3 regions of the Lysinibacillus canaveralius genome follow, and region 1 is predicted to be linked to each of the others. Evidence: riboswitches for the same ligand, from Rfam matches in the RefSeq annotation. Region 1 holds a riboswitch; each other region holds the start of a gene.

Region 1 (8,185 bases):
GGTAGTGTTTTCTACTTTATAAGAATCAGGACCATCTAATTTTTTCTCCATCAAACGTAATAGTCGAGTAGCAATAAAAGTCATGATCAAGTAGATTAAACAAGCAATAGCAAAGCTTTCCGCATATTTAAAGTTTGCACCTGCAATTGATTTTGTTTGGAAGAACAGTTCTGTAACGCTTATCACACTTAACACTGAAGTATCTTTAATATTCATTACTAACTGATTACCTGTAGCAGGTAAAATATTTCGAGCTACTTGTGGTAAAACGACAAATATCATGGTTTGGAAATGATTCATCCCGATAGCCTGTGCAGCTTCGTATTGCCCTTTATCAATCGACACAATACCCCCGCGTACAATTTCAGCCATATAGGCACCTGTGTTTAGACCTACAACAACTAACGCAGCAATAAATCGATCTAATTCGATCCCATAAGCATAAAGAACATAAAAGACAACCATCGCCTGTACCATCATTGGTGTACCACGGAAAATTTCGACATACACAGAAAGTATGAAATTGAATACTTTTAAAATGACGCTTTTAACCGAACGTTTAGCAGTTGGAATGGTATGCATAATTCCAATAAAGAATCCGATAAATGCACCAATGATTGTACTGATTACAGCAATGGCTAATGTAATATATGCTCCCCTTAAAAACATCGGCCAGTTATTTTGCAATATTGAGATAATGGTTTCGAAACTCATATAAAATCCCCCTAACAGCTTTTGGCTGTTCTCTATCAAATTGAAAAACTAGCCGCGTTATACTTGCGGCTAGCAGCAAATATTATTTATTGAGCAGCTGGTTGGTTGGAAATCGCATTTTCCATCAATTTTTGTCGCTCATCCTCTGAAATGTTAGAAAGCACTTCATTCATCTTATCAATATTCTTTTCACCTTTACGAATACCTATCGCTACAGCTGTATCAGCCGGCTCTGTCTTAAAGCCGTCTTCCAGTTCATTATAAGTAAAGCCATCGATTGCTGCAGCAGCTGAGATAGCTTCTGGACGCTCTGCAACGTATCCATCAATTGCTCCGCTTTGCAAGGCTACACGCATTGCTGGGAAATTATCCATAGCTACCTGTTGGTTTACACCAGGAATTTGATCAATTACTTTATAGTTTGTCGTATTCAATTGAGCCGTAATTTTCGCACCTTCGAAATCTGCCAGTTTAGCTGCCTTTTCATAGGCTCCGCCTTTTTTCACTACTACTACAAAATCAGAAGTATAATAGTTTTCAGTAAAATCAATCGCTGCTTTTCGATCTTCAGTTGGACTCATACCCGCAATAATTGCGTCTACAGCGCCCGATTGCAGCGAAGGCACTAAGCCATCCCATTCCGTTTTTACGATAACTAATTCCTTGCCCAGACCTTCAGCAATTTTCTTAGCGATTTCTACATCATAACCGCCTGCATACTCTTTTGAACCTTCAATTTTCACAGCGCCGTTTGAATCATCATTCTGTGTCCAGTTGAATGGTGGATAGCCCGCCTCCATCCCTACTTTTAGTATTCCGCTTTCATTTTCTCCGTCTTCAGAAGCAGTGCCTTCATCATCTGACCCGCATGCAGCCAGCACAAGTGCCGTCATCATAGCAGCCATCAATAATAATAGTTTTTTCTTCATAAATCTCTCTCCTTTTTATCAGAAAATTGGGTATATTGTGCATATAAAAAGCGACCTTACAGAACTGAAGGTCGCGTTTGATATGTAGCCCATTTCCTCTAGTTCCCTATTGAGATAGCACAACTTACATGATCGGGAAAGACCATGCAAGACAGTTCTACAGTTATTTACTGCAGCCCCAGTATACATAAGCGAGTCTTATGCACACTTCGGCGACATTTCCTTCTTTTTCATTTCAACGCTTTCTCGCAGCTCCATGAAAAACTAATAAATATCGCACCTCTACCTCACGAGATGTGAGGTGTAAATATTGAATTGATGTTACTAGAATACTACAACACTCTGAAATAACTGTCAACATTCAATTTTCGAAAAAGTATACTTAAATACCTATGGCGATAAAAAAAACGCTGAAATTCGTAGCATAAAACTATTAATTATATTGAAATACAGAAAAATCCCACTTGCCTAAACAAGTGGGACAAAGGAATTAAATTAAGAATTTAGCAATAAATCTTCTGGGTTCTCGATTAACTCTTTAACCGTTTTCAAGAAGCCAACAGAATCTTTACCATCGATGATTCGGTGGTCATATGAAAGAGCCACATACATCATTGGACGAATTTGTACTTCGCCGTTAACAGCTACTGGACGGTTTACAATTGAGTGCATACCAAGGATACCAGCTTGTGTACCGTTCATGATTGGTGTTGACATCAATGAACCAAATACACCACCATTAGTGATTGTGAATGAGCCGCCTGCCATATCGTTTAGGCCTAATTTTTTGTCGCGGGCTTTTCCAGCTAGCTCAGCAATATTTTTCTCGATTTCAGCGAAGTTTTTGCTGTTTGCATCACGTACAACCGGCACTACAAGACCTTCTTCTGTAGATACTGCAATACCGATATCGAAGAAGTTATTTAAGTGAATTTCATCACCTGCGATTTGAGCGTTTACGTAAGGGTATTTTTTAAGTGCTGCTACAACCGCTTTTGTGAAGAATGACATGAAGCCTAATTTAATATCATTTGCTTTTACGAATTCATCTTGTTTACGTTTACGTAATGCCATGATGTTCGTCATGTCAATTTCATTGAATGTTGTTAACATTGCTGTAGATTGTTTTACTTCAAGTAAGCGTTTTGCAATTGTTTGGCGACGACGAGACATTTTTTCGATTGTTACACGTCCAGAATCAGCTGCTGGAGCGAATACTAATGGACCACCTGTTGCTGCTGGTGCTGCAGCTGGTGCTGCTGGTGCAGTACCGTGTGCTGCTACGTCTTGAACGCGTACGCGGCCTTGTGGATCTACAGGAGAAATTGCTGCTAAGTCAATTCCTTTTTCACGAGCTAGTTTACGAGCTGCTGGTGATGCAACTACACGCTCACCTGAAGTTTCTTCTACTGCCGCCGGTGCTGGTGTTGTTGCAGCTGCTGCTGGAGGCGCTGCTTTTGGTGCTTCTTGTGCCGGTGCTGCTTCTTGTGCTGGTGCAGCTGGTGCAGGAGCTGCGCCTTCGCCTGCTTCTACTACTGCGATTACTTGACCAACTAGTACTGTGTCGCCTTCTTCAGCAAGGATTTGTGTTAATACGCCTGCTTCTTCAGAGATGATTTCAGCGTTTACTTTATCAGTTTCTAATTCTACGATGAATTCGCCTTTTTCTACGCGATCTCCAACTTTTTTCACCCACTGGGCAATTGTACCTTCTGTAATCGATTCTGCTAATTCAGGGACTTTAATTTCAGCCACTTTAATATCCTCCTTTGATTACCCATTTCCTTTATTATAAGACAAATGGGCGGGCTACCCAACAAGTAGCCCTCTTTTTTCCTTAAGTCGTGTTTCGGCATTTCTACCATTTCAAATGGTACTCATTGTAAGTTAAAAAAGCGAGACTTATTTTGATACCGCTTCTGAAACTAATGCTGCTTGAGCTGCTTTATGAGCATCGCTGTCGCCTTCAGATGTCGAGCTCATTGCAGGACGTCCAACGTAGCGCACTTTTTTGCCTTCAGATAATTCATATAAATGCTCTAGCATGTAGTTCCAAGCACCTTGGTTCTTAGGCTCTTCTTGTACCCATACAATTTCTTTCGCTTTCGGGAAACGAGAGATAATTTCTTTTACTTGCTCCGCTGGGAATGGGTAAAGCTGTTCTACACGAACGATGTGCAGGTGATCGAAGCCTTCACCATCTTTTACTCGGTCTGCAAGATCAATTGTCACTTTACCAGTTGCAAGAACAATTTTTTCAACCGCTTTAGGTTTTTGACCTGTTGTAGGCTGTTCAATTACTTCTTGGAATTTTCCGTCAGCCAATTGCTCCGCAGAAGCTGCTGCAAGCGGGTGACGAAGAAGACTCTTTGGTGATACGACTACCAATGGGCGCATACCTTCTGAACCTAGCATACCAGCTTGGCGACGCAGCAAGTGATAGTAGTTGCCTGCGTTTGAACAGTTTGCTACGAACCAGTTGTTCTCTGCAGATAACTGTAAGAAACGTTCCATACGGCTTGAAGAGTGCTCAGGACCTTGACCTTCATAACCATGTGGTAATAGCAGTACTAAACCAGATTTTTGTCCCCATTTCGAACGTGCTGCCGAAATAAAGTTATCGAACATAACTTGCGCCATATTAGCAAAGTCGCCGAATTGTGCTTCCCAAATAGATAGTACATTTGGGTTTTCAAGGTTGTAACCATATTCAAAGCCTACAACACCCGCTTCAGTAAGTGGAGAGTTGTGCACTGTGAATGACGCGTTAGCACCTGAAATATGATGTAATGGCGTAAAAACAGAACCATTATTTTTATCATGAAGTACTAAATGACGTTGTGAGAACGTACCACGTTGTGCATCTTGGCCTGTAAAGCGCACTGGATTACCATCTTGGATAATTGTTGCAAATGCCAATGTCTCTGCATGTCCCCAGTCGATTTTTTCGCTAGTAAATGCTTCGCGGCGTTTTTCTAGAATTTTTGCTAGTTTGTTTTGCGGCTGGAAGCCCTCTTCAAACTGCAGCAATTCTTCATTGATTTTTTCTAAACGCTCAATGCCAACAGCTGTTTCAACTTCAGGGAAGGCAACTTTCACTTCCTCTGGCATTTCCGGATGCTTGTGCTCATCTTTCTCTGCCATTTCTTTTACATGGTCATAAGATGCCTGCATTTCAGCGTATACTTTCGCATCAAGATCCTTCACTTCTTCCATTGATACTAAACCAGCTTCAGCTAGTTTAGTACCATAAAGCACACGGATTGGATCATGTTTCGATACTAATTTATAAGTATCAGGGTTTGTTACAGTTGGATCATCAGTCTCGTTATGACCATAACGGCGGTAACCGATTAAGTCAATTAAAATATCCTTACCGAATTTTTGACGATAAGCTGCTGCAAAACGGCCAACCTGCGCCACCGCTTCCGGCTCGTCAGCATTCACGTGAATCACTGGTACTTCATATCCTTTTGCAGGGTCAGAAGAATACACAGAAGAACGTGAATCAAAATGCTCTGTTGTGAATCCGATCATGTTATTTGCGATAATGTGGATTGTACCACCTGTAGAGAAGCCTTCTGTTTTCGCAAAGTTTAATGTTTCTGTTACAATCCCTTGACCTGGGAATGCAGCATCACCGTGAATTAAAATTCCCAGCGCTTTGTTCGGATTGAACTCAACAGCGCCAGCTTTTGTTGTCACATCTTGTGCTGCACGTGTTGTCCCTAATACAACCGGCGCAACTACTTCTAAATGTGACGGGTTATAGGCAAGCTTTACGTTCATGCCTGACTCACGTGTATAAGAAGCACCCATGTGATATTTCACATCGCCAGTCCAACCTTTTGTAATTTCAAGACGGCCATCTTCCGGGAAGAATAAGTCGTTTGAAACGTGAGCAAAATCAGAGAACATCATGTCATATGGTTTGTTTAGAATGTGCGTCAAGACATTTAATCGACCGCGGTGGGCCATTCCGATACGAACATTCCCAAGATTTTCTTTTTCTACTGTTTTTAAAATTTCATCTAATAAAACAATTTGTGTATCTAACCCTTCACCGGAGAAACGTTTTTGACCAACAAAAGTTTTGTGAATGAATTTTTCAAAGTTTTCTACACGAGTAAGCCGCTCAAGCAGCGCTTTCTTTTCTTCGTTAGACAAAGCTGATTTTAAAGCACCAGACTCAATTTGAGATTGAATCCACGCATACTCTTCTTCATTTGACACTTGGTTGTATTCAAATGCAATTTTATCTGTATAAACGGACTTCAAGAAATCGATTGCTTCTTTCCCATTTTTCACGCCAGCTGGTACTTCTTTGAAGAAAACAGCTGCCGGGATTTCAGCCAGGTCACCAGCTGATAAACCGAATGCGCTTTCATCAATAAGAGCAGTGTGTAATTTGCGGTCCTTTAGTGGATAAAGATCTGCTGCTAAGTGACCTTTTGTGCGAATTGCATCAGCAAGTCTTACTGCCGCTAATACTTTTTTGTAGTCACCTTGCGCTGCACCTGTTGTAGCAACAACTGCGTCAACACCTTCTACTTGTGGTGCACCATAAGCTTGGAATAGTGCGACTAACTCAGCCTCTACTTCTTCAGGAGACTGCAGGTATAGGTCATATTGCTCTAAAACATAACCTAAGTTTGGTCCAGCAAATGCTGCCCAAGGGGAACCTGCAGAGTATACATTGTTCGACATGAAAAATAACCTCCAACTTTTGCCTTTTGGCAGTTCCATTTAATAATTGTTAAATCTATATAATATTTTACCATTCTTTGCTCAATCTTCATAAGAATAAAACACTTGTGCGAAAGAACGTTTTTTCCATATCAATCTTACTACTCTTCACAAAAAATACAACTCTTTTTAGCAAAATAAGCAATTTTTTTCGCGAACTAAAAAGAAACAAAAATAAATCATGGAAATTGTTACATTTTTAAGGCTAGACGTATTAAAAATACAGTGCCTTTTCCTATATTACTGTGCACTTCAATTTCTCCCCCGTATTTTTTCAGGAGGGATTTCGTAATACTTAAACCAAGCCCACTACTACCTTCTACATGGACCCGCGCATGGTCCACCCGGTAAAAACGGTCGAATATATAAGGAAGATGTTCTTTTGGTATCCCTATACCGTTATCAGAAATTTCAAGGAAAATATTATGCTCGTCATAATGAATAGTTGTCTGGATATGGGGTATATTTTCATTGTATCGAATACTATTTTCATATAAGTTTCGGATAATTTGGGCTAATGCTTCTTCAGAAATAGCCGCCAACCTCTTCTGTCCTATAACACGAGTATCAAATTGTACATTATTATAAAGAAACCCTAAATCCTTTACTACCTGCTGAACGATTTCTTCCGTATCAGCACTTATATCTTCTGCAATTGCCTCTTTTCTTGCAAGCTGCAAAAGCTCTTCCATTATGTTTTTCATCCTCGCTACTTCTTCTAATGTAGTATTTAGTGATTCCGCCAGCACTTCCGGTTCATCTTTTCCCCAGCGCTTCATCATCGAAAGGTGGCCTTCAATCGATTGAATGGGTGTCCTTAACTCATGGGACGCATCTGATACAAATTGCTGCTGGCGGTTAAACGAAATCTCCAGTTCCTGCAGCATGGATTCATAAAGTCGCAGCAAATCTCCTATTTCATCTTTTGCATCATACGCAAAATCAACTTTCGATGATTCAAATCCTCGCTCCTTAACAGCCTGCATAGAATTACGCAGCTGCCGTAGAGGGCGTGTCATTGCTGTAGAAGCATAATAACTGATGGCGGCCGCCAAAATAACAGCTCCCGCTCCCATAATAAGCATTGTTGTAAGTATATACCCCATCATCGACTGAAATGACAGTAAAGGATGGACAAGCTGTAAAATATACTGCCTTGGTCCAATTTGTACGATTCGATGCATGACAAATGCATCGGTTCCCTCAAGCGTAACCTCGCTAATTAGTGTTTCATTAGGTGCAGAAAAGGACATATCAAGCTCTGCTGCTGGAGAAGTATTATTAATCTGTAAAATTTCTGTCCCATCGAGCTGATAAAGACGCACTGTCTGATCTTGGTTTAATACAGCTTTCATCAAGCCCGTTTGATTTTGCAGCTCTTGTATTGTAACAGTCAATCCTTGGGAAGAAAAGAATGTAGTCATGTCATCCACTGTACGGATAGCATTTTCTTCTTCTTTTGCAAGAAGCCACGTTTGCAAAGCAATGAAAATAATAATACAAATAGCCGCATAGGAAATAAAAATCGTCAATCCTGTCGTTAGCATCCATTTTGTTTTAAGAGATTGGTTCTTTACTAGAGATTTTAACTTCATTCGCGCATCACATACCCTACGCCACGAACTGTTTCAATATAAGGAGGTTCTTTCGTCATAAGTTTAGCGCGCAAATGGCGGATATAAACATCTACCACATTTGTTTCTACTTCTGTATCGTAGCCCCAGACTGTTTCGAGTATAAGCTCACGGGTGCATACTTTATTTTTATGCTCTACTAACAGCTTTAGTAAATCATAT
Region 2 (8,185 bases), 640 kb from region 1:
TTATTTGCGGACTATTATTTACTGCGGAAACGCCGAGTCAACGTTTTCGCGCTGTATGAACTCGAAGGGCAGTTCAAATATATAAAAGGCTTCAATCTGGCTGGACTGATTGCCTGGGTTATCGGCGGATCGATTGCTAATATCTTCCCGACCTATTCGTCATTGATCGGTTTCTTTGTAGGGGCAGGCGTTTATTATGTCCTGGCAAAATACTGGTGGTTCGTTAAGTATCCGCAGGCAGAAATTATAAATCCAAGTGACGAATTATATTTGGGCATTACAGCAGGCAAAGACTGGTACATCGGCGACACTCCATACGTAGAGGCAGAAACGGACTTAGTGACGGAACCGATAGAGCAGCCAGTCATTCAAAAATCATAGGGAGGAGGCAATTACATGTCAGCGTATGAAGAAGCTGTCTTAGAAATGAAGAATATTGATTCATTATTGGACCAGGGATATAACATCGTATATGTCCATGAAAATCTGAGCGGCATGTTCGTCGAATTGAAAAAGGAGGAGGAAAGAAAAAGTGTGCAGCTGCTGACAGCGGATGCACGCAAGTATCTCTCCATAAAGTTGAGCGAAAAAGCAGGCTGACGATAACTAGACGGATTAATGACTATACTAGAAACTTATAGATGCATGAAGGAGCGGTTCGATGATCAATCGGACGGCTTCTTTTTGTTAGAGTATATTACCCTATAGAACATAGTAAAAGCAGTGGGTATTCACCCTGCATGAAGATAAGTAGGAGAACATATTTCTAAAAAGAGTAGAAGTTTTAAAAGGGAGAGATACGGGGAAGTTTACACTATACAGGGAGAGCGTTCATCACTCCTGATCTGCCAGGCATTTTGCAAAAAAGCCCAAACACAGGCAGAATGATTCCAATTTCTAAAATGAACATGCTATACTACAAAAAGATGTAATATAAAGGAGGCTATTTATAATGGCAATTGTACAAGGTACAGATTCAAATTTCCAACAAGAAATCGCAAACGGCGTAGTATTAGTAGACTTCTGGGCTGCTTGGTGCGGACCATGTAAAATGATCGCTCCAGTACTTGAAGAGTTAGATACTGAAATCGGCAACGAAGTAAAAATCGTAAAAGTAGATGTTGATAACAACCAAGGTACTGCTGGCGAATACGGCATTATGTCGATTCCATCTTTACTTTTATTCGTAGATGGCGAATTAAAAGCAAAAACTGCAGGCTTCATGCCAAAAGAAGCGTTAGTCGATTTTATTAACGACAACAAATAATTTTTTACCCGATAAGGTGTAAACAGCTATGCTTGTTTACACCTTTTTATATTAGTGGAAAAGCCGAGTGCAAACACGTGCTCGGTTATTTTAATTGCCTTATAATAGATCTATATTAAAAAACGCAGGTGATCAGATGAATGATACGATTAAAAATAAATTAGCGATCCTGCCGGATGAGCCAGGCTGTTATTTGATGAAGGACCGTCAAGGCACAATCATTTATGTCGGTAAGGCAAAAGTTCTGAAAAACCGTGTGCGATCTTACTTTACAGGAAGCCATAACGGAAAAACAGCAAGACTTGTCAGTGAAATTGAGGATTTTGAATATATTATTACATCCAGTGATTTAGAAGCGCTTATTTTGGAGCTGAATCTTATTAAGCTCCATGACCCGAAATATAATGTCCTGTTAACGGACGATAAAACGTACCCATATATTAAAATAACGAATGAAAAGTATCCTCGTATTATTACGACACGTAAAATCAAAAAGGATAAGGCTCGTTATTTTGGACCTTATCCCAATGCGTTTGCTGCGAACGAAACGAGAAAAATGCTCGACCGCATTTATCCGCTTCGGAAATGTACGCATCTGCCGAATCAAGTATGTCTGTATTACCATATGGGACAATGTCTGGCACCTTGTGTGAAGGATGTCGAGAAGCAGGTCTATGATGATATGCTTGAGGAAATTGCTAAGTTTTTAAGCGGTGGTTATGAAGATGTGAAGAAGGATCTTGAGGCTAAAATGCTGGAAGCTGCCGAAAAGCTGGAGTTCGAGCGTGCAAAAGAGCTGCGTGATCAAATTGCCCATATCGAGACGGTTATGCAAAAGCAAAAAATCGTGACAGGTGATTTATCAAACCGTGATGTATTTGGCTATGCGGTAGAAAAAGGATGGATGTGTGTCCAGGTATTCTTTGTGCGTCAAGGTAAACTAATCGAACGTGATGTTTCCATCTTTCCGATTTACCGAGATCCGGAAGAAGAGTTTCTAACTTATGTGGGCCGTTTTTATGCTTCTCCTCAACACCTGAAGCCAAAGGAAATTTTCATCCCGAATAACATTGATGAAACATTGCTTGAAAAGTTACTCGATGTAAAAGTGGTGATTCCAAAACGCGGACAGAAGAGGGAGCTTGTAGAGATGGCCACAAAAAATGCCCAGATTGCTATTCATGAAAAGTTCCAGCTGATTGAGCGGCAGGAGGAACGGACAATCGGGGCATGCGAGGCACTCGGCGATGCATTGAATATTTCAACACCGTTTAGAATCGAAGCCTTTGATAATAGCCATATGCACGGAGCTGATCCAGTTTCGGCAATGGTTGTGTTTATCGATGGAAAGCCGGCGAAAAAGGAATACAGGAAATATAAAACCCGTGAAGCAGCCAAGCATGACGATTACGGAGCAATGGAGGAGGTTATCCGGAGACGTTACACAAGGGTGCTAAAGGACAATCTGCCTCTTCCTGATCTCATTATTATTGATGGAGGGAAAGGGCAGATGGAAGTGGCGAGAAGTGTACTGCAAAATGAGCTGGGGCTAGTGATTCCGATTGCAGGCCTGGCAAAGGATGAAAAGCACAACACGTCACAGCTGTTATTTGGTGAACCACCGATGCCGGTGGAAATGAAACGTACAAGTGATGGATTTTACCTCCTGCAGCGAATTCAGGATGAGGTCCACCGGTTCGCGATTACATTTTTACGTCAACAGCATCAAACAAATGCAATCCAGTCAGTGCTTGATCAAATAGAAGGGGTGGGACCGAAACGGAAGCAGCAATTATTAAAGCATTTCGGATCCGTGAAAAAGATACGCGAGGCAAGTGTTGACCAGCTCCTAGAGGCAGGTATCCCCCAGAAACAGGCATACAATATTCATCAATACTTTCAAAAAAATGGATTGAAAAACGAATAGGTGTGTGCTACGCTTACAACAGAATTTTATAGCGAATATAGATAGAGGTGCAGGTTTCAATAGTACCGCTTGTGAGGAGGAGCAACTCCAAGGAACGGGCGTGAAAGGGAAAACTGCCGAAGTGGATAATTGTTGTTCCAATTATTTGCTGGTTTTGCATTTAAGAAATGTAAGACTGTCAGAAAACGCCGGTAAGAGGCTTATTTTCTGGAGAGCTATCTCGACGAACAGATTATAACGTTTATTGAGGCGGCTCTCTACATATGTGGAGAGCCGCTTTTTATATGGGAAGTTGGGGGTCATTATTCGCTTGGCTCGATCGTAAATTGAGGTGCATTTTTTAAGGGGGAAGCAAAGGTGGAAAAAGATTTGATTGTACAAGGCGTGTCCTATGAGGCGGATATTATTCGCCTAACAATTGGCTATGATGCCTATGAGGAGTCAGTAGTAGCAGATATCGTGACAGTATTGGCCGAAAATGGGATCGATATTGATATGATTGTGCAGGTTTTAATGGATGACAGAACCTCGACTATTTCCTTCTCGATGGAGAAAGAAGCGTTTGCTAAAGCGCTTCGTTTACTGGAATCCAGTAAACTGTCCCTTGGCTTTAGTTTTGCGGACTTTGAAGTAGGTCTGGCAAAAGTATCACTTGCTGGATCGGCGATAGGTTCTAATCCAAGAATAAAGGCCCGGATGTTCACTCGTTTATCGAGAGAAGGGATTCAAGTGAAAATGATAAGCTCTTCAGAATACAAAATGTCGGTAGTTGTATCTCAGGGTGAGATGATGAGGGCAGCAAATGCATTGCATAATGAATTTCATGTCGGTTGTTAAAAAGCGAGAAAAAGATTACTTGGTTGAAATACCAGTAAAAACCTTATTTTTTATAGTATCTACAATAATATAGAAAAAAGAGCGCTTTTTAGAAAACTGGAGTGTTCCTAAGGCGCTCTTATTGTCATGTCCTGCTCAGCGGACAGGTTCTTTTAAATCCCATTTTACATTGAATTTAATCGTACCTTGCTTACTATTTTTTTCTTCATAGCATTCTGTTAGAAAGCCATTAATCTTCTGTGTCTGTTCTGCCAGGAAGCCGGCTTCGATTCGGAAGCAGCGTTCTTCGGCCTTCAATGTATCTGCATCACCACTTAGTATGTATATGATTTCATCTTTATCTTGCTTTTCAATCGACAAAATTCCCCATCCGGCTTGTTCAAAAAACATAGGTGCTTCATCAAGGGTGAATAAGGGGAATTTACGTGCTAGTTCCTTTCCGGCCCAGTAAAGTACCTCTTCTTCATGTTTACCAAGGACCGAACGAAGTATATTATCACGTATTAACTCGTAACCGAATGTTGGAATCGTTTTCATGTTATGATCTGGCATCTATAAAAAACTCCCCTCAATATTTTCGTATTTTTTAGACTAATTATTAAGTAAAACAAACTATCGAAGATAAAAAGCGTTTTAACCAGCAGAAATCCTCTTTTTTAGTGTAGATGAAATAATCCGCAGTGCCTTGACGCTAGTACTTTCTGAGAGTACAATGGACATGTCATAATATTGTACCATGATGAAATATGCAGTCAATGCCATTAAATTACAAAGTAATGACAATTGATTAGTATATTTCAAGTACTAAGGGGGGTAACAATCTTGTCGAAAGATCGTGAGTTTTTATGGCGCCGCTTACATTCCCTGCTTGGGGTGATCCCGGTAGGTCTGTTCTTGGTGTTCCACTTATCACTGAACTTCACTGCGGTTGGCGGTGAAGAAGTCTACAATAATTCAACCGGGGTAATGGAATTAGTCCCACATGCATTATTGGTAGCAATGGAATGGATTATTATTTATATTCCATTAATGTTCCACGCGTTTTACGGAATCTATATCGCATTTACTGCTAGACACAATGTGAAGCGCTTCAGTACATTCCGTAACTGGATGTTCGCTCTACAACGTTTTACAGGTATCTTCCTAGTAATCTTCGTTGCTTGGCATATTTTCCAAACACGTGTTCAAAAGGCACTTGGAGCTGAAGTTGACTTTAATATGATGGCTGAAATCGTGGATAACCCATGGATGCTAGGCTTCTACATTGTAGGTATTTTATCCGCTACATTCCACTTGGCGAACGGTATTTGGTCGTTCCTAGTAAGCTGGGGTATTACTCAGTCTCCGTCATCACAACGTGTTGCGACTTTCATCACAATGGCAATCTTCGTCATCCTATCTATTATGGGTGTAGTAGCAATCGTTTCGTTCGTATAATTTAGTTTAGTAGCTTACAATATAGATATGCTACACAGCACATGACTTTTAAAGCAATGTAAGAGGAGTGAGAATCAATCATGGCAAAGAGCAAAGTAATTGTTGTCGGTGGTGGCCTTGCAGGCTTAATGGCAACGATTAAAGCAGCCGAAGTTGGCACTGAAGTTGAATTATTCTCATTAGTTCCGGTAAAGCGCTCACACTCTGTATGTGCGCAGGGCGGAATTAATGGTGCAGTAAATACAAAAGGTGAAGGGGATTCTCCGTGGATCCACTTTGACGATACAGTATATGGCGGTGACTTCCTAGCGAACCAGCCACCAGTTAAAGGTATGTGTGACGCAGCACCTGGTATTATCCACTTGATGGACCGTATGGGTGTAATGTTTAACCGTACTCCAGAAGGTTTACTTGATTTCCGTCGTTTCGGTGGTACATTAATGCACCGTACAGCATTCTCAGGTGCAACGACTGGTCAACAGCTTTTATACGCGCTAGATGAGCAAGTTCGTTCACACGAAGTAGCTGGTCTTGTAACAAAATACGAGCACTGGGAATTCCTGGGTGCTGTACTTGATGACGAAGGTATTTGCCGCGGTATCGTAGCTCAAGATTTAAAAACAGAGGAAATCCGTGCATTCCGTGGTGACGCAGTTATCATGGCAACAGGTGGTCCTGGTATCATCTTCGGTAAAACAACGAACTCTGTAATCAACACTGGTTCAGCAGCATCAATCGTGTACCAACAAGGTGCTTCATATGCAAATGGTGAAATGATCCAAATTCACCCAACAGCGATTCCTGGAGACGACAAAAACCGTCTAATGTCAGAGTCTGCTCGTGGTGAAGGCGGTCGTATCTGGACATATAAAGATGGTAAACCTTGGTACTTCCTAGAAGAAAAATATCCAGCTTACGGTAACCTAGTACCTCGTGATATCGCAACTCGTGAAATCTTCGATGTATGTGTTAATCAAAAATTAGGTATCAACGGTGAGAACATGGTTTATCTAGATCTTTCTCACAAAGATCCGCACGAATTAGATATCAAACTTGGTGGTATCATCGAAATCTACGAAAAGTTCGTAGGGGACGACCCACGTAAGTTACCAATGAAAATCTTCCCAGCAGTTCACTACTCAATGGGTGGATTATGGGTTGATTATGACCAAATGACAGAAATCCCTGGCTTATTTGCTGCTGGTGAGTGTGACTTCTCACAACACGGTGCAAACCGCCTTGGTGCAAACTCATTATTATCAGCAATTTACGGTGGTATGGTTGCAGGACCAAACGCTGTTAAATATATTAAAGGCCTTAAAAAGCATGCGGAAGATCTTCCAGAATCAATTTTCGAAGCTCGCGTAAAAGAAGAAACTGAGAAGTGGGAGTCAATCCTGAAAATGGACGGCACTGAAAACGCATACTTATTACACAAAGAGCTTGGTGAGTGGATGACTGACAACATGACAGTAGTACGTCATAACGACCGTCTTGAAAAAACTTACGAAAAGCTTACAGAATTACAAGAGCGCTGGAACAACATCAACATCAATGATACACAACGTTGGTCTAACCAAGGTGCTCACTTCACACGTCAGCTAAAGAATATGTTATACCTTGCAAAAGTTATGACAAAAGGTGCTTTATTGCGTGATGAATCACGTGGTGCTCACTACAAACCTGAGTTCCCGGATCGTGATGATGAGAACTTCTTAAAAACAACTATGGCAAAATTTGATCCTGCTACAGGTGAGCCAATTATTACTTATGGAGAGGTAGACGTTTCGTTGATTCCACCACGTAAACGTGACTACTCAGCATAAGAGGAGGAGACTTAAACATGGAAACAACAGCTAACACTGGCAGAATGGTAGATGTTGAGATCCTTCGTCAAGATACTGAAAACGGTCAAAGCCGTTGGGAGAAATTCCGAGTGCCTTACCGTCATGGTATGAACGTAATCTCAATTTTAATGGAGATCCAAAGAAATCCAGTTACTGCAGACGGTAAAAAGACAAATCCTGTAACTTGGGATATGAACTGTCTTGAAGAGGTTTGTGGTGCATGTTCGATGGTAATCAACGGACGTCCACAACAATCTTGTTCTGCTTTAGTAGATAAATTAACTCAACCAATTCGTTTAGAACCAATGGCTACTTTCCCGGTAGTACGTGACTTACAGGTTGACCGCAGCCGTATGTTCAACGCACTTAAGAAAGTAAAAGCTTGGGTACCAATCGATGGTACGTATGATTTAGGTGAAGGTCCACGTATGCCGGAGCGCAAACGTCAATGGGCTTATGAATTATCTAAATGTATGACTTGTGGTGTATGTATGGAAGCATGTCCAAACGTATCTGAAGGCGCTTCATTTATCGGTCCAGCTCCATTATCACAAGTACGTCTATTCAACACACACCCAACTGGTGCTATGAACAAAGACGAGCGTTTAGCTGCAATTATGGGCGACGGTGGTCTTGCAAACTGTGGTAACTCACAAAACTGTGTTGCTGCATGTCCAAAAGGTATTCCTTTGACAACATCAATCGCAGCACTTAACCGTTCAACAACAGTTCAAATGTTCAAGAACTTCTTCGGTTCTGACCACATGGTAGACTAATCATAAAAATGAACCTGGAGGATATATATCCTCCAGGTTTTTTTGTTGAGATGATTCTTCAAAAACCTTTATTCAAATCATTGTCCTGCGGTTA
Region 3 (8,185 bases), 2.0 Mb from region 1:
TCATCACTTAGAGCCATAAAGCTCATATCAGAGATATACGGGAAAAAGTTTCGAGTAACAATTGGATGTGGGTATTCTGGCTGTATTGTCTCTACGGCTTTATCAAGCGCGCTAATTAAATTAAGCTCATCTGTTGTCTTTCCTGTTACTTCAATTCTTGGTGAGTATAGGGAAGAGTAAAATAAAATAATAGCCGGATCTTTATCCTTCATCCATTTCCAAGCTTCCTCGACAACTCGGGCAGCAAACATGCGTGTATCTAATAGCGGATTCGCCAGGAGATCTTGTTTAAATTCATTCATGTGTGCAATGAACGAATCGCCGTTTTCTTCGATTAATAACTGTTCCATTTCTTCATATGTAAAAACTCTCGGCTTCCAAGGGGGCGAGACAAAGGGTTCCCCGCTAATTTCACTGTATTTGCGATATCTCTCTTCGAAAGCAGCCAGTGCGTTGGCAAAAGCAATCGTAGCTTGCTCTTTAAGTTTAATCAGTACGTCCTTTGGAGACCAAGAATGAATAAAGAAATTATAATAAACATAAGCCGATAGTGCTGTTTGAACGGTATAAGATGGTTTTAAATCCGTTTGTTTTAATGATACGGGCGGTACGGTCGTTTCTCCATAAGCCTCATTGCAAAGCTCTGGATTATAGTTGATTTGTTTTGTCAGTTCGGCAGCGATAAAGTTAGGGTCTAAACCTTCAAAAGCTGAACCAACATGTGTTTCGGCACCGGTGATAAAGAATGACGGCAGCAGTTTGCCGACCGTTCCTTTATAGATATAGCGGTTTTCATCCCCTTCAAAGCGAGGTGAAACGAAGTCTGCATTGATGGCTGCAATATATTCAAAACCATGTTCTTCTTTCCACTTTTTCAATGTTTTTAAAGAGGAAAGAACGCCGTGCGAGCCGTCTTCCTCGTCACATTCTGCTAATAATAAAATATTGCCATCCAGTTCATCAAGATGTTCGGAATAGTACTTTAAGAGATAAAGGTTGCTGGCAACACCGCTCTTCATATCAAGAACACCACGGCCAAACAGCCAGTCCCCGGACTCTAAATGTTCCTTGGCTGAAGCGGGCAGCTTTTCATTTTTCAATGCTTCCATCAAGTCATCTGGAGAACAGGCGTGCTCTTTCAGCTGGTTGAAGTCATCAATACCGACTGTATCTATATGACCCATTAAAATAATTGTACGATTGCTGCTTCCTTTTTTTCCTTTAACAAATGCCATGACATTATAGCGTTCTTGATCATCATTTATGGTCTTCTCTAGTGCTACTGAGTCAGGGTTATCTAAAAAGTATGGCAATAAAGAGATAGTCTGGAATAAAGAATGGGCAATTGCCCCCTCGCCGGTTGTATTTACAATACTTTCTATGTTAACAAGCTGTTTCGTATAGGTAAGTATATCGTTACGGCAATTCAACATATGACTGCCTCCTTTTTTTGTCTGTTATTTTATCAAAATGTAACGTAAGATATAAACCTCGTCAAGTACACAATTATACAAATAAATTAAATTGCTATTGTACTATTTAAATTATTCGACTATAATGAAAAACGTTATATTAAATTTCATATCAAATCCTCATCTTTTGCATTAGATGGGGTAGAGGTCGCGATTTATAAGAGTATCCTATTGGAGATTTAGTGAAATCTAGGAAAATAGGAAAAAGGATAAATCGCCGAAGCTTTTGAAATCACTATTTTCAATAAAGCTGGGGCTGCACTCGAACAGGGGCAGAACTGTCACAATTCCTTTGAATTGTGGAGAACTATCACAAGAAATGCAGAGAGATGAGGGTGTATTTAAAGCACTGTCACATAAAAGCGGCAGTGTTTTTTTTATTTCAAAGGAGGAACACAAATGAAAAAGCTTTCTATTTTTTTAGTTGCAGCAATGTTGTTGCTTTTATCCGCATGCGGTACGCAGAAAAATGACCAAGGGGAAAAGGAAACAGCATCAAGCGAATCTGACAATGAGTTAGTGAAAGAAGGATCATTAACATTTGCGATGACAGGGCAGTATCCGCCATTGAACTTCCAAAAGGATGGTAAATTGACTGGATTTGATGTAGAAATTGGAACTGAAATTGCTAAACGGATGGGGCTTGAGGCGAATCCTGTAACCAATCCTTGGGAAACAATTATTCAAGGGCTGAAATCAAATAAATATGATGCAATTATTGGAAGCATGACTGCAACACCTGAACGTGATAAGCAAATTGATTTTACTGAACCGTATTATCTATCCGGTGCACAAATCTTCGTTGCAGAAAATAATAAAGATATTCAGTCAAAAGAAGATTTACAAGGTAAAACAATCGGAGTAATTCAAGCTAGTACTTGGAAGGATATGGCTGAAACATTAACTTCTCCAGATAAGGTGAAAGGCTATCCAGTTGACGTTAATGCACTTCAAGATTTGGCACTTGGACGCCTGGATGCGGTTATCACCGATAAAATTGTTGGGGTAAGTGCTAAAAATGAAAAAGGCTTAAAAATTGAAGCTATTGGGGACTTGTTAAATGAGGACCGCGTAAGTATAGGGGTTGCTGAAGGAAATAAAGATCTCGCAAACAAAATTAACGAGGCGCTTCAGTCCATGATTGACGATGGTACGTATGAAGAGATTAGTATGAAGTGGTTTGATACAAACATTATGCAAAAATAGCTATTAGTATTGCAGGCAAGCGCCTTTTATTAGGCGCTTGTACTATAAAGGAAGGAGGCTGGTCTCATGATTTTTTTACAAAATATCACGGATATTTTTAGTGAACATGGAGTTGCCTTTTTAAAAGCTTCTTGGATGACAATCTCAATAACGGCTATTTCCCTGCTGTTTGCGATGATTATTGGACTTATTATTGCTGGTTTTAAAATTTCTTCAAAAAGGATTCTGAATTGGATTGCCGATATTTATATTGGAATTATCAGGGGCACGCCTCTCATTGTTCAGATTATGTTTTTGTATTATGGGTTGGCCAATATCATTAACTTGGACAATTTCACAGCAGGTGCATTGGCATTAGGTATTCATACAGGTGCTTATATTGCTGAAATCTTTAGAGGATCCGTACAATCAATTGACCGTGGACAGATGGAAGCTGCAAGGTCTTTAGGAATGTCTTCTTCTCTTGCAATGAGAAGAATTATTTTTCCGCAAGCGTTCAAAAGATCGATCCCCCCCTTGGCCAATCAGTTCATTATCGGCTTAAAAGATTCTTCCCTTGTTGCTTATATTTCGGTAACAGACCTATATAACACTGCTCTGGGAGTTCAGGGAGAAAACTATATGCCATTCGAAACTTATTTCGTGGTCGGAATTTATTATTTAGTCATTGTGCTTATTTTCACTTGGATTGCTAAACGGATTGAGCAGAAAATGGATGTTAGCAAACCTAAGGAGGTTGTTATAGCATGATTGAAGTTCAGAATCTTTCTAAATCCTTTGGGAAGCTTGAAGTCTTGAAAAATATTAACTTACGTATAAATGAAAAAGAGGTAGTTGTTTTAATCGGTGCCAGCGGATCGGGTAAAAGTACGTTATTACGATGCCTAAACTTTTTAGAAGTGGCACAAAACGGTGAAATTTTTATTGACTCGGATAAAATAGACATAGCGAAAACGGATTTAAATAAAGTAAGAGAAAAAGTGGGAATGGTGTTCCAGCACTTTAATCTTTTCCCTCATAAAACCGTGCTTGAAAATATTATTGAGGCGCCGATTTTTGTTAGAAAAAAGGCCAAAAGCGAAGCGATTGTAAAAGCAAAGGAACTTCTTCAAAAGGTAGGCTTAGAGGATAAGGCCAACTATTATCCTGAACAGTTATCAGGGGGGCAAAAGCAGCGTGTGGCAATTGCAAGAGCGTTGGCGATGGAACCAAAAGTAATGCTTTTTGATGAGCCGACTTCCGCCTTGGACCCTGAGCTGGTCGGAGAAGTTCTTCAAGTTATGAAAGATCTCGCAAGTGAAGGGATGACAATGGTAATTGTGACCCATGAAATGGGTTTTGCAAAGGAAGTAGCAGATCGGGTCATCATGCTTGCAGATGGCAATATTATTGAAGAAGGACATCCAAATGATATCTTTGTCCAGCCAAAACATGAGCGAACACAAAGGTTTTTAAATCAAATACTTTAAAAATAAAAAGCCTGTCTTCAGCTGTATCGGAAGACAGGTTTTTTGCTGTTAGTGATATTGCAGCGAACCATAATTATAAGTAAATAAGCTTTGTTAGAATCCTTTCTGAAATTAAGGGTATTCCTTATTATGTAAAATAAAACATAGCTAGTCATGTACTAATAAACAAATAAAAACTCCTAAACACAGTTTTAGGAGTTTTTCGCTTCTCGTCAATTTTTTATTGTAAAAATCATATCAAATACATTGAAAAAAATGAAGACACGTGTTAAATTTATATAGATATACACTAATTTTTATTTATAGTGTATATTATCCCTATTTTAATTATATATGTATTTTTTTCATTAGTCAACCCTTAAATATTTTCGAGGAGTGAACGCTATGCACGCGGATTTCCAACAAGAACAAAAACGGTTAAATGGTGTTAAGGACGTTATTAGAGAACAAATGCTTCAAGTAGAATCGGACACATCAGAGCTCAAAAATGAAGTGGTAAATATCCGCAAGCATTTTTGGGATGAAGTTAAAGTGAATACAGATACATTTGATGATTTTTTAGAAACGATTATTAGCTTAAGACAAGAAACACAGGCCTTGTCTGTTAGCCAAAGTACGTACAGTCACGCAGCAAAACGATTAGAGACGTTACGTCGTATGCAGGCAGTTCCTTATTTCGGACGCATCGATTTTTTAGAAGAGGGCTATACGGCACAAGATCAAATCTATATTGGTATTTCTTCTCTTGTAGATTCAAGCGGGGAGGATTTCCTTATTTATGATTGGAGAGCCCCGATTTCAAGTGTTTACTACGATTATGAACCAGGTACTGCACAGTATATAACACCAGAGGGCAAGATTTACGGAAGATTGGAGAAAAAATGGCAATATGTTATTCGTGACGGTGAACTGCAGTCTATGTTTGACACAAGTCTTACAATTGGTGATGATATTTTGCAGCAGGTGCTTGGAAAAGGTACGGATAAGTATATGCAAAATATCGTAGCAACGATTCAAAAAGAGCAAAACCGTATTATCCGCCATGATCAAGGGCGCTTGCTTATTGTGCATGGAGCAGCCGGCAGTGGGAAAACATCCGCAGCGCTCCAGAGAATTGCGTTTTTGTTATATAAATATCGAGATCATTTAAAAGCAGACCAAATTGTCTTATTTTCACCGAATGCTATGTTTAATAGCTATGTTTCCAATGTGCTGCCGGAGCTTGGTGAAGAAAATATGCAACAGGTTACATTTCAGGAATATTTGGATCATCGTTTAAGTAAGGAGTTCCAATTAGAAAATCCGTTTGACCAATTGGAATATGTATTAACAGCAGGGAATACTTCTTCTTATGAAGCAAGGGTTAAAGCTATCCAATTTAAAGCATCCGGCCGGTTTTTTGAGGCAATTAAATTATACAGGGAAATATTAGAGAAGTCAGATATGCTCTTCAAAGATGTAAAATTCAGAGGAGAAATCATTGTCTCAGCGCAACAGCTGGCAGATAAGTTCTATAAAGATGATACCTCATTGAATTTTCATAGCAGGCTGGAAAAGCTGACACAATGGCTAATGAATCAAATAAAAGAAATAGAGAAGAAAGAGCGCTTGAAGCCTTGGGCAGAGGAGGAAATCGAGCTGCTCAGCAACGAGGCCTATCATAAAATTCACAAGTATTTAGCAGAGAAAAATGGCTTTGCACGAGAGGAAATGGCGGATTATGAGATGGATCATGAAGCGCTTATTCGAGTAATCGTCCGCCAAAAATTAAAGCCATTAAGAAAAAGAGTTCAAGCCCTCGATTTTATTGATATAGACGGGATATATAAGCAGCTTTTTGCGGAGCCATTATTGATACAGAGTCACTTAGGGGTGGAAGTACCGAAGGAATGGGGAGAGATTTGCCAGGCTACACTTCAAATGCTGGAAGCCGGGAAACTGTATTATGAAGATGCGACACCATTTTTATTGCTGCAGGAGCTGATTCAAGGCTTTCAAACAAATCGTTCAATAAAACATATCCTCATTGATGAAGCCCAGGATTATTCCCCATTTCAATTTGAGTTTTTAAAGCGCTTGTTTCCTGCTGCAAAGATGACAGTATTAGGTGATTTTAATCAAGCAATCTTTGCCCATGCCAGTGAAGTAGTGGATTTCCAAGTTCTTAGTGATTTATATGGAGAGGATCAGACAGAGGTAATCAATATGACGCGTAGTTACCGTTCGACGAAGCCGATTATCGAATTTACCCGCAGCCTCATTAAAAATGGTGAAAATATTATTCCATTCGAACGTGCGGGCGAGATGCCCGTGCTGACTCAAGTAAAGAGCCATACAGAACTGCATGAACATATTATATCTAAAGTTGCAGCTTTGCGAAGTCAAGGTTATGAAAGCATTGCAATCATATGTAAATCAGCAGAAGAAAGTAAGGCTGCATTTGAGGCTTTGAAGCAAATCGAAGGCATTAAGCTCTTGAAATATGGTTCAGCAGAATATGAACAAGGGGTTGTAGTGATTCCTTCTTATTTGGCAAAAGGCATTGAATTTGAAGCAGTCATTATTTATGATGCATCCGAGCAAACTTACGGTGATGAAAGTCTACGTAGAATTTTTTATACGGCCTGTACAAGGGCGATGCATGAGCTCCAGCTTTATAGTGTAGGAAAACCGAGTCCATTTATGCAAAGTGCGGTACGGGAAGAGTTCATCCGGATGGAGCCAGGTTTCTAATTATTAGATACGGGAAAGCCTAGGTAACAATGAGAAAATGTAAATAAAAAAATTAGTAGGATTAGATTTTCTGGAAAGAGGAGTTCCCCTAGCTAGTATAGGATATACAAATTAATGTCAGGCTTTTAGTTACATCAAGGTGAATCGTATCATCAGTAAGTCTGTTTTTTAAAATTATAAAACCAGCACGCTTTGGAAGGTGCTGGTTTTATAAGGAATTTATTTAATATCAATATTTTGAGCATATTTTTATTTAAGGTTTGGTACATAAAATCAGTACATCGGCTTTCAATGGTGTGTTAAATAATTCGAGAAATTAACTAGCGCTGTTGAATATAGGAGTGGATAGAAAACTGGCCTATAACAATACTGGAGAAGTAAATGAGGGTAGAACTTCACTAAAGGAAAAATCACGTTAAGTGGCAGACATAAAAGCTAATATAAGGTATCCATGAATAATTAGGATTTTACATCCTGGGTCTGGACTTTTTTACTTTTGTTTTTATCGATGGTTGATTAAAGTACCTATATTGCTTCTATATGATGACCACTAGCCTAAGATGAGGTGGGCTGCACATATGGATAGTAAAAAAATTTAATCCTAAAATTTGAGCTTTGAAATACAGTAGGGGATAGAACGCTTTACATAAATTGAGCAATAGAAGAACAAAAGAGAAAAAAGTAATGAGAAAGGGATACTTAAAAGAACTGGAAGGCTGACACCGGGCCAGATACTCATGCCTATTTGTTGAAGACCAAATGTGCGTAAAATGCCTGCTAGTATTGATAACGCGGCACTTACAATCAGTCCAGCATATAGTACGGATAGAACCGGGACAGCGAGTAAACAAAAAAATGCTTGGATGATCTTCATTTCTCTTCCCTCCTAATATGCTGCACCTTTGCTTTTGGCGAGATTGAATAGCTTTCTCTGTAATAAAGGGTGTGTATAGTACAATGATCACCTATGATCACTACATCCCCGTTAACAATTTCCGCATCTGTATAAGAAAGTTGAATATGTTTCCCCTTTATATTTTTAGAAACGAGCTTTTTATTAGTAAATAAAGAAATAGATAGCTTATCTTTTTCTATACGTATTTCATCAGCAGTAAGTTGTTCAATATCGCTTCTGCCAGATAATTTTAAATAGAATTGCCCTGACTGCAGCTCCTTCGCTTTCACCACTCCTATTCCATCAAACTGTTGAACCTGTAACGTTTGTTCAACTGTCAGCTTTCCTGAGCTGTTAACTTTCGTTATATTTCCATGATGAATCTTTAGCTGTCCAGCATTTGAAAGTTC

The links. Region 1 has a riboswitch for lysine ahead of AA0Y26_RS12385 (transporter substrate-binding domain-containing protein). Riboswitches for the same ligand answer to the same signal wherever they lie in the genome.
Region 2: another riboswitch for lysine. It lies ahead of AA0Y26_RS15645 (ACT domain-containing protein); the one in region 1 lies ahead of AA0Y26_RS12385 (transporter substrate-binding domain-containing protein).
Region 3: another riboswitch for lysine. It lies ahead of AA0Y26_RS22235 (transporter substrate-binding domain-containing protein); the one in region 1 lies ahead of AA0Y26_RS12385 (transporter substrate-binding domain-containing protein).

The regions. Positions count from the first base shown of each region.
Region 1 covers NZ_CP154840.1:2,436,488-2,444,672, forward strand. Annotated here, with positions in the region: gene AA0Y26_RS12380 (amino acid ABC transporter permease) at 1-714, opposite strand, end outside; gene AA0Y26_RS12385 (transporter substrate-binding domain-containing protein) at 801-1,643, opposite strand; lysine riboswitch at 1,751-1,936, opposite strand; gene odhB (2-oxoglutarate dehydrogenase complex dihydrolipoyllysine-residue succinyltransferase) at 2,139-3,398, opposite strand; gene AA0Y26_RS12395 (2-oxoglutarate dehydrogenase E1 component) at 3,546-6,350, opposite strand; gene AA0Y26_RS12400 (sensor histidine kinase) at 6,581-7,984, opposite strand; gene AA0Y26_RS12405 (response regulator transcription factor) at 7,981-8,185, opposite strand, start outside.
Region 2 covers NZ_CP154840.1:3,081,253-3,089,437, reverse strand. Annotated here, with positions in the region: gene AA0Y26_RS15665 (NCS1 family transporter) at 1-381, shown strand, start outside; gene AA0Y26_RS15660 (hypothetical protein) at 397-600, shown strand; gene trxA (thioredoxin) at 953-1,267, shown strand; gene uvrC (excinuclease ABC subunit UvrC) at 1,404-3,194, shown strand; lysine riboswitch at 3,229-3,420, shown strand; gene AA0Y26_RS15645 (ACT domain-containing protein) at 3,552-4,031, shown strand; gene AA0Y26_RS15640 (YslB family protein) at 4,167-4,583, opposite strand; gene AA0Y26_RS15635 (succinate dehydrogenase cytochrome b558 subunit) at 4,854-5,468, shown strand; gene sdhA (succinate dehydrogenase flavoprotein subunit) at 5,549-7,294, shown strand; gene sdhB (succinate dehydrogenase iron-sulfur subunit) at 7,312-8,091, shown strand.
Region 3 covers NZ_CP154840.1:4,402,808-4,410,992, reverse strand. Annotated here, with positions in the region: gene AA0Y26_RS22240 (M20/M25/M40 family metallo-hydrolase) at 1-1,433, opposite strand, end outside; lysine riboswitch at 1,607-1,790, shown strand; gene AA0Y26_RS22235 (transporter substrate-binding domain-containing protein) at 1,872-2,678, shown strand; gene AA0Y26_RS22230 (amino acid ABC transporter permease) at 2,745-3,428, shown strand; gene AA0Y26_RS22225 (amino acid ABC transporter ATP-binding protein) at 3,425-4,147, shown strand; gene helD (RNA polymerase recycling motor HelD) at 4,532-6,880, shown strand; gene AA0Y26_RS22215 (hypothetical protein) at 7,482-7,754, opposite strand; gene AA0Y26_RS22210 (hypothetical protein) at 7,751-8,185, opposite strand, start outside.